One region of the Laedolimicola ammoniilytica genome, then DNA from elsewhere that is predicted to be linked to it. Evidence: riboswitches for the same ligand, from Rfam matches in the RefSeq annotation. Region 1 holds a riboswitch; each other region holds the start of a gene.
The links. A riboswitch is a leader RNA that binds a small molecule or an ion and turns the genes downstream of it on or off. The one in region 1 is predicted to bind cobalamin.
Positions count from the first base shown of each region.

Region 2: linked by a shared signal. The riboswitch ahead of OCV63_RS02360 (sirohydrochlorin cobaltochelatase) and the one ahead of OCV63_RS04020 (ABC transporter substrate-binding protein) in region 1 are both predicted to bind cobalamin.
Region 3: linked by a shared signal. The riboswitch ahead of nikB (nickel ABC transporter permease) and the one ahead of OCV63_RS04020 (ABC transporter substrate-binding protein) in region 1 are both predicted to bind cobalamin.

Region 1 is NZ_JAOQKC010000004.1:63,722-66,997, reverse strand. It holds gene OCV63_RS04025 (FecCD family ABC transporter permease) at 1-392, opposite strand, end outside; gene OCV63_RS04020 (ABC transporter substrate-binding protein) at 468-1,538, opposite strand; cobalamin riboswitch at 1,676-1,893, opposite strand; tRNA gene OCV63_RS04015 (tRNA-Glu) at 2,008-2,079, opposite strand; gene OCV63_RS04010 (CapA family protein) at 2,307-3,276, opposite strand, start outside.
Region 2 is NZ_JAOQKC010000002.1:206,888-210,163, reverse strand. It holds gene OCV63_RS02365 (Na+/H+ antiporter NhaC family protein) at 1-1,250, shown strand, start outside; cobalamin riboswitch at 1,333-1,510, shown strand; gene OCV63_RS02360 (sirohydrochlorin cobaltochelatase) at 1,723-2,946, shown strand; gene OCV63_RS02355 (hypothetical protein) at 2,972-3,276, shown strand, end outside.
Region 3 is NZ_JAOQKC010000011.1:59,224-62,499, forward strand. It holds gene nikC (nickel transporter permease) at 1-397, opposite strand, end outside; gene nikB (nickel ABC transporter permease) at 394-1,338, opposite strand; cobalamin riboswitch at 1,433-1,651, opposite strand; gene OCV63_RS09550 (threonine/serine exporter family protein) at 1,833-2,582, shown strand; gene OCV63_RS09555 (threonine/serine exporter family protein) at 2,598-3,041, shown strand; gene OCV63_RS09560 (class I SAM-dependent methyltransferase) at 3,025-3,276, shown strand, end outside.

The DNA of each region.
Region 1 (3,276 bases):
CCCATGAAGCTGAACCAGCCAAGCAAGATGGCACAGACTGCTCCGGCGGAAGCGCCGGAAGAGATGCCAAGTACATAGGGATCCGCCAGGGGATTTTTCGTCAGCGCCTGCATCAGGACGCCGCACAGCGCCAGTCCCGCGCCTACGATAAAGGCCATCAGCACGCGGGGAAACCGGATATTCCAGATGATATTTTCCGTCTTGCCCTCCCAGGCAATTCGAAAGATATCCTTCCCAAAGATTTTATTTACCAGAATTTTTCCAATATCGCCTGCTGAGACGTTCACTGCGCCGATGGTTACCGATATGGTCAATACCGTGGCAATCAGCAGCAATACCAGCAGCAGCGTCACAAGGAAGCGGCCTTTGCCCGATTTTACTGTTCCTTTCATAGATTCCTCCTTCGAGAACACAAATAGAATGAGCAAGAAAAACGGGGAGCTTTCACTCCCCTGTCTTTCCCCCTGTTAGAATTTGTCCGGATACAGCTGCTCTGCAATGGTCTTCACTGCATTGGCGCTTCCTGCGCTTCCCTGCATATCGCTGCAGCATACGGAGTAAATTCTGCCTTCCTTTACGGCGCGCAGATCCTTGGTGAATTCATTGGTCTCCAGGAACTCCCGCTTCTCAGCCACATCGTCTCCGGTATACTCCAGAATCAGAATCACGTCCGGATCACGCTCTACTACTTCCTCCCAGGAGGGCTTTGCCCAGCCTGCTTCGATATCATCGAAGATGGAGATACCGCCGGCCTTCTTGATGATGTCGCCCGGCATACCCTGGCAAGCGGTAAACGGTACATCCTCTCCGGAATCGTAAGCAAATACTTTTACCGGATTCTCATAAGCCTCGTCGCCCAGAGCATCCTGTACCTCCTGAAGAGTATCTTTCATAGCCTGTACCTTCTCGGCTGCCAGTTCCTGCACCTTGAAGATATTTCCCAGAGTTTCATAATCCTTATAGAGATCCTCGAAGGTTGCACTGTCTGTGCATACATACGGGAAGTACATCGTGATACCGTTTTCCTCGCAGAAATCCTTGTTGAAGTTTTTATCTGAGAATGTGGAATCCCATCCCATCAGAAAATCACAGCCGGTTGCCAGCAATTCTTCTTTGGACAGGTTGGTCAGGCCCTCGCCCGGATTCATCAGCTGAGGAACCTCATCCCGGGCCGGATAATCGGAAGCTGTGCTCCAGCAGAAGCCCTTGGTATAACCTACCATCTGGTCCTGCAGTCCCAGATCAAAGAAAAAGTCTGCCATCTGGTCGCCGGAAGCTACCACAGCGGAGGGCATTTTGGTGATGGTGTACTCTACGTTCTCGCCCAGTCCGGAACGCTCCAGGTTCAGGGTAATGCTGACCGGCTCATAATCGCTGTCTGCATCGACCGTCTCATCAGCTGCGTCGGTACTTTCTGCATCCTCTTTAGTCTCCTCCGCAGTGGTGGTTGTGGTATCCGCAGTCTTGGAACCACAGCCTGCCAGCATACCAGCCACAAGGCAGGTACTTAACAATACGCTTACTACTCTCTTCTTCATGTTCTTTCTCCTCTGTTGTATAAAATGATTCGTCCATAAAAAAAGCACCACCCAATCACTTTTGATCAGATGATGCACCCGTATTCGGCATCCAGACGCACTGCGCCCTTTATCTTTCGCAAATGTCATGGACCGTGACAGCAAAAGCAGAATAAGCAGGTCTTCTGACTTACGCTGGCCTTTTTTGTCTTCCTTCTTCCCGTCCCGTACCGTTTCCTGTACCTTACGGACAGTGAAGGAAAACGGCCCTGAAACTTCGCGCTTACAGCGGCGGCACCGCACAGGATTTACACCTGTTTTCCTTTTCACCGGCCCAACATTTCTGTTAGCCGACACTCACTCCGTTAGGTATATTACATATTTTCCGTTTTCTTGTCAAGCATCAAATATTGTTAATCCATGCCAGTTTCTTCCATTTCTCCACAGTACGATAAAACAAAAAGCTCCTGGATAACCAGAAGCTTTTCAGCAGTCGATAGGGGAATCGAACCCCTGTTTTCGCCGTGAGAGGGCGACGTCTTAACCGCTTGACCAATCGACCATTTTCTTATTCTTTTGCGCCGCTCGCTTGCGACTTGTTTAGTATATAATAAGACAAGGGGAAATGCAAGTGTTTTTTCCAAAAAAATTAAATTCTTTATATTGCGTATATTTTTTATATTTTTCTGATAATTCATTCACTTCTAACATACCAAAAAGAACCGCTCTTTTCCTGACTGTCAGAGCTTTCACTTTTCCTTATCCAAAGCCCTGTCAGCATGTTCTCTTCTACTCTGGTACCCTCCCCCCTTCATCTATCGCTATCCCGCCAAAGCACAGCCCCTGCAGCCTGTCATAAAAGCCAGCCCGTTCGCCGCTGTTCATCAGCCCCATCTGATTGGCCGTGCTGACGCATGGAATCACCCGGACATCCACGCCGCTGTCGGTCAGAGTCAGCTCCGCCATCATGGTCTCGTAAGCCCGGTTCGCAAAAATGAAATTACCCAGGCTGTAGAATATGGGCTTTCCATGATAATACTCGATGCCCTGCAGCACATGGGGATGGGCGCCGATGACCGCGTCGGCTCCGGCGTCAATGTACTGGCGGGCCAGGGTTTTCTGATAATCCTCCGGCTCTGTGTTGCGCTCAACGCCCCAATGGACATAGACTACCACATAATCGCAGGTCTCCTTCGCAGCCTGAATCTCCTCCAGAAGCTTCGTCGGATCGTAGGTGGTAAAGAGACCGGAATTGCTCCGAGACGCAGTCCAGGAATGATCCGGAATCACCCGGGTGGCCCCGAGAAAGCCGATGGTCCACCCTCCTGCCTCGATGGTTTTCAGGGAGCTGGCCTCCTCCAGGTTCAGTCCGGCCCCCACATGGAGAATCCCTGCGCCATCCAATGCAGACAAAGTCTCCCTAAGCGGTTCTCTTCCAAAATCCAACATATGATTATTAGCCAGAGTCACGATGTCCGCGCCCAGCTCCGGCAGTACCGATACGTATTTCGGATCCACCCGGAAGGTATATTCCTTATCTTCCACAGCCTCGCCTGTGGTGCCGAAGGGGAATTCCTGGTTCAGCATGAAAATGTCCGCGCCGCGGGTCACATCCAATAATTCCGGGGCAGCTGCGGCAGAAATGCCGTTCCGGTCGTATTTTTCCTGTAAGATATCCGTCAGGAACAGATCGCCTGCAAACAAAAGAGTAACATCCTCCTTCGGCTCCTGCGCATCCGGCTTCGCTGATTCTGTTTCC
Region 2 (3,276 bases), on a different contig from region 1:
TGAACCGGGCCGGAGGCTCGGCGGCCTTCGGACGGTGGGCCGGCGAGCATATCAAGACCCGCACCGGCGCGCAGCTGGTGACCGTAGCCCTGGGCGTGCTGATTTTTATCGATGATTATTTTAACTGTCTGACCGTAGGAAGCGTGATGCGTCCCGTGACGGACAAGCACAATATTTCCCGTGCCAAGCTGGCGTACCTCATCGACGCCACGGCGGCTCCGGTCTGCATCATCGCCCCGATTTCATCCTGGGCGGCGGCCGTAACCGGTTTCGTAGAGGGTGAGGACGGACTGGCGCTTTTTGTCAGCGCGATTCCCTATAATTTCTACGCGATTCTGACTATCGTTATGATGATTACGATAGCAATTCTGAACATTGATTTCGGTTCCATGAAGGTCCATGAGGACAACGCAAAGAAGGGCGACCTGTTTACTACGCCGGACAGACCTTACGGCAACGCAGAAGGCCTGGATAACGTGGGAAATGGTTCCGTAAAAGATTTGCTGATTCCGATTCTTTCCCTGATCATCTGCTGCGTCATCGGCATGATTTACACCGGCGGCTTCTTTGACGGCGCGGACTTCGTGACCGCCTTCTCCAACAGCGACGCGTCCATCGGTCTGGCCATCGGAAGTGCTTTCGCCCTGGTCATCACGATTCTGCTGTATGTGAGCCGTAAGGTCCTGGGCTTCAAGGAGTGCATGAACTGCATTCCCGAGGGCTTCAAGGCCATGGTTCCGGCTATCATGATTCTGACCTTCGCCTGGACCCTGAAGGCCATGACAGACAGCCTGGGCGCCGCGGAGTTCGTGGCTAATCTGATTAAGAGCAGCTCTCAGGGTATGGTTGCTCTGCTTCCGGCTATTATTTTCTTGGTTGGATGCTTCCTGGCTTTTGCCACCGGAACCTCCTGGGGAACCTTTGGTATCCTGATTCCGATTGTGGTAGACGCGTTCCAGACCACCCATCCGGCGTTGATGACCGTGGCCATCTCTGCCTGCATGGCGGGCGCTGTCTGCGGCGACCACTGCTCCCCGATTTCCGATACGACCATTATGGCGTCTGCGGGAGCCCAGTGTAACCATGTAAACCATGTGTCCACCCAGCTTCCCTATGCGGTCAGTGTAGCAGTGATTTCCTTTATTACCTATATTGTGGCAGGATTTACCCAGTCTGCGCTGATTTCTCTGCCGGTAGGAATCATATTGCTGCTCGCTTATCTGTTATTTATGAAAAAACGGGCGAAATAATGCAAAAAGGAAGAAAAAATAGCGGAAAAACAGTTGATTATTTCAGAAAGACTGCTATAATGCTTGTGTAGGTTATGTGAAATCAAATAAGAAGCAGCTGGTGCCGTTAAAAAACGGAGAATAGGGAAGCAGGTGAGAGACCTGCGCGATCTCGTCACTGTATGCAGGAGCGGCTTATCATACGTCACTGAGCCATCGGGAAGACGATAAGCAGCGCTTGTACTGTAAGCCAGGAGACCTGCCAGACTGCGGCGCATGGAGTCGAAAGATTCCGGATCACGAGGATTGATAGTGCCAGATGGGGTATAGACACAGCTGTTCCGCACAGCGCTGTTTTGCGTGGATGGGCGAACAGATGTAAAGCTGACGACTGAAAATCCGACGATCCACAGGAACGTCGGATTTTTTAGCAGATTCCTTCTGATCTTATGAATTTCATTTAACTGAAAAATTTTTGCAGGAGGAAAAGAAAATGAAAAAGAAACTTGTAACACTGTTATGTGTAACAACTCTGACAGCATCCATGCTGGCAGGCTGCGGCAGCAAGGCTGAGACGCCGGCTGCAGACACTACTACTACGGAAGAGACCACAGACGCTGCAGAGGAGACTGCAGACGACGCGGACGCAGATCAGGCTGCAGCTGACAACGTAGCAGCCCTGATTGACAAGATCTATGTGCAGGAGAGAACAGAGACCACAGACGCTGACTGTAAGGCAGCCAAGGAAGCATGGGACGCTCTGACAGACGCTCAGAAGGAGCTGGTAGAGGGCGAGAACGCTGACCCGGATTACTTCGGACGCGACACCGGAGACGCTTCCAAGGATGATCCGAGAAACCAGGACGAGATCGGCGAGAACGAGCTGCTGGTAGTAAGCTTTGGTACTTCCTTCAATGACAGCCGTGTAGCTGATATCAAGGGTATCGAGGACGCTCTGGCAGAGGCAAATCCGGACTGGTCCGTAAGACGTGCCTTTACCGCGCAGATCATCATCAACCATATCCAGGCCCGCGACGGCGAGGCAATTGACAACATGGATCAGGCTCTGGATCGCGCAGTTGCCAACGGCGTAAAGAACCTGGTTGTACAGCCGACCCATCTGATGCACGGCGCTGAGTACGACGAGCTGATGGAGGCGGTAGACGCATACAAGGATAAATTTGAGTCTGTAAAGGTAGCTGAGCCGCTTCTGGGCGAGGTTGGAGCAGACGCTTCCGCAATCAACGCAGACAAGAAGGCTGTTGCCGAGGCTATTACTGCTGAGGCTGTAAAGACGGCTGGTTTCGATACTCTGGACGCAGCAAAAGAGGATGGCGTGGCATTTGTATTCATGGGTCATGGTACCTCCCATACCGCAAAGATTTCCTATAGCCAGATGCAGGCACAGATGAAGGATCTGGGATATGAGAACGTATTTATCGGAACCGTAGAGGGCGAGCCGGAAGATACTGCATGTGAGAATGTGATTAACGCAGTTGCAGAGGCCGGTTACACCAAGGTTGTACTTCGTCCGCTGATGGTAGTTGCAGGCGACCATGCAAACAACGACATGGCAGGCGACGATGACGATTCCTGGAAGAGCATGTTCAACGCATCCGGCAAGTTCGAAAGCGTAGACTGCCAGATCGCAGGTCTGGGCGAGATCGAGGCAATCCAGAATCTCTATGTTGCTCATACCGCAGAGGCTATGAAATAAGTAAGGATAAAGGACAAGAAAAGAAATGAAGAAGAAAATCATCGCGTTAATGGGAATGGCAGTTATAAGCTGCGCACTGCTGATGGGCTGCGGCAGCAAGGCGGAGACGCCGGCTGCAGAGACTACCACAGAAGCGGAAAACTCCGATGAGGAAACTGCCAAGACAGAAGAAACGGCGGAGCCGGAAAAGGCTGACGCAGAAGAAGCTGCAGCAGCGACACTGGAGGACGGCATCTACACGGCAGACTTCAACACAGACAGCAGTATGTTCCATGTAAATGAATTTTACGAGGGAAAGGGAACGCTGACCGTAAAGGACGGACAGATGAC
Region 3 (3,276 bases), on a different contig from region 1:
AATTTTTCAGGCTTGGCCCAAGAATTCCCGCGATTGCCATAGCCAGAATCAGATCCGGGAAGGCGATCATCATATCGCCCACTCTCATGATTACCGCGTCTGCCACGCCGCCGAAATACCCTGCTATGATTCCAAGAAAGGTACCCACAACCAGGATTACCGCCACCAGAATCAGTACGCTGTATACACTGGTGGTCGCCCCGCAGATCACCCGGGAGAACACATCCCGTCCCAGCGCGTCGGTTCCAAAATAGTGTTCTTTTCCGGGCGCCTGGAACGCGTCGCTCAGTGACGCGCTCAACGGATCGCAGGGAACGATTTTGTCTGCCAGGAACGCCACTGCCAGAATAAGGAAAACCAGAATGGAAAGCACCGCAAATCTTGTATTCTTTTTCATCCGTTCTCCCCCTCCCTGGTCCTCGGATCAATATAATGATAGGATATATCCACCAGCAAATTTACTACCATATAGATCAGGGCTATCCATAATACGAAGCCCTGGATCAGCGGATAATCCCGCGCCTTTACCGCTCCCACCGCCAGGATACCCAGTCCCGGATAGGAGAAAATAATCTCCACCACTGAAGTTCCTCCGAGAAGTGATCCAAAGGATAGCCCCAGCATGGTAACCAGCGGAAGCATGGCGTTGGGAAGAACCTGGCGGAACAGTATTTCCCACTGATTCATTCCCCGGGCTCTCGCGCCTGTCACGTAATCCTGGTGCAGCTCCTCCAGTACCGCCGTGCGCACCTGTCTGGAATATTTGGAGGCCATGGCAATGGCCAGCGTGATGCCCGGCAGCAGCATCTGTTCCATTCCGACGGAGCTGCTCGCCACCTTTACCAGTCCCAGCTTCAAAGCGAAGACATATAATAAGATCAGGCCAATCAGGAAGCCCGGAAGCGAAATACCCAGAAAAGAAAGAAAGCGAACGATATAATCCGCTATCCCGTCCTGTCTGACCGCCGAAAGGATTCCAAGGGGAACCGAAACAATTAACATCAGCCCCAGGGAAAACAGGGCCAACCGGAACGTTGCCGGCAGCCTTTTCATCAGCAGCTCCAGTACCGGGGCGCTTTTACTGAAGGAGGTTCCAAAATCTCCGTGAAAAATACCGCCTATCCAGTCCACATATTGCTGTAAAAAGGGTTTGTCCAGTCCCATGGACTGCCTGGCCTGCTCCAGCATTTCCGGACTCGGGGTAATTCCCAGGGAATCATACATGGCTGTGGCCGGATCGCCCGGCGCAAGGTAGGTTAATAAAAAGGTCAGAAAGGAAATGCCTATCAGCACTACGCACATCTGGATAAGTCTGGATACGAGCCTGTTCTTTTTCACTGTTTTCCTCCGTTTCAGCAATAAAAAAGCCATGGATGTTTTTGCATCCATGACCGATTTTACATGGGAAATAAGCCTTCGCAAATAAATCGTTCGCTAAGGTTGCTGCATAGCAGTTCTCCTGACTCACATATTCAGGGAAGAAGCCCAGCGAACTCTCCTCGCCTTCTCAGGTTTACCCCAATGGCGGACTTTCATCTAAGGATCATTCTTTATGTATACAGTGGCGGTACCGTCCATGATTTCCACATGATTCTCTATTCTTTATCAGCCGCCGTACGCGACTGACAACACTATGCCCATTTATTTTACTTGATTCCTCTATATCTGTCAAGATTTTTCCATTTTTTGTCTTCCGGTAATTCAGCCTGTCCCTTCGGAAACAGGAATTATTTCTCTTTCTGTCCATACTTTCCTTGACCCGCTTCTCTTACATAGGTATAATGGGCATAGATTATTCTCAATACAAAATCAGGTATAAGGAAATCAGACAAATGGATTACAAACTTTTACTCGACACCGCCGTCATGGCGGGGGAGCTGATGCTGGCCAACGGGGCTGAGACTTACCGGGTGGAGGATACCATGCACCGGATGCTTTCCCTGTCGGGACTGAAGACCGCCGAGGCTTTCGTGATGGTGACCGGCTTTCTGGTGACTCTGGACGACCCGTCCATCCAGTCCATGACGGTGACCCGCCGAATTCAGAGCCGGGGGACAAACCTGAGCATCATCGACGAAATTAACAGTATTTCCAGAGGTCTCTGCGGCGGGGAGCTTGAACTAGAGGAAGCCTTCCGGCAGATAAAAAAGCTGAAAAAGGAACCGCACCCTCCCCAGGCCTTTCTGCTGGCCAACGCAGGCGTGGCCGCGGCCTTTGCACTGACCTACGGCGGAACCTGGCAGGAGGCCTTTGTGGCGGGTGTGGCCGGATTTTTCATGGCCATCTGCCTGTATCTGTGCAGCTGCATGAAGCTGCCCTCCTTCTTCGGAATCCTGCTGAGCGCTGTGGTAATCTCATTGTTCGCAGGCGGACTTCTGAAGTTTCTTCCTATTATAGGGAACCTGGATTCCATCATCATCGCGGCCATCATGCCCCTGGTTCCCGGCGTGGCCATCACCAACGCGGTCTTTGACACCCTGCACGGGGATTATATCTCCGGCTCCGCCCGGATGATGGAGGCCTTTGTGGTCGCCGCCTCTGTAGCTATGGGTATTGTCATTGGACTTCGTTTCATTCAGTAAGGAGGAAAGGCTTTTATGCTGATTCAGGTTATAGGCGCGTTTTTTTCCGTTGTGGCCTTTTCTTTTCTGCTGCACGTACCGCGCAAATATATCATCTGGGCCGGTTTCACCGGCGCGGTGGGCTGGTGGCTATATCTGGTTCTTATGGACCTTCAGTTTTCCATGGCTGTGGCCACTTTCCTGTCCGGGTGTCTCATTTCCCTCTGCGGACAGTTTTTTGCAAGAATTTTAAAGACTCCGGTCACCATTTTTGTTATTCCCGGCATTTTGCCGCTGGTGCCGGGCGCCGGTATGTTCCGGATTGCCCGCTCCGTCATCCGTTCCGACGGAATGACCTCCCACCACGTTACCCAGACGCTGATTGTGGCCGGAATGATTGCCCTGTCCCTCATGGTGGTGGACAGTGTTTTCCGATTATTTTTTAAGAACAAAGGAGATTGTCATGTGGATCGCCAATAACTGGACTGATTATGAAATACTGGATACCTCGAGAGGAGAAAAGCTGGAACGCTGGGGCGACTACCTGCTGGTGCGTCCGGATCCCCAGGTTATCTGGGATACCGAACGGAAGGCCCCGGGCTGGAAGCGTATGAACGGCCATTACCACCGCAGCAAAAAGGGCGGCGGCGAGTGGGAGTTCTTCGACCTGCCGGAGCAGTGGACCATCCAGTATCCTCTCTGCCAGGGCAAGAAT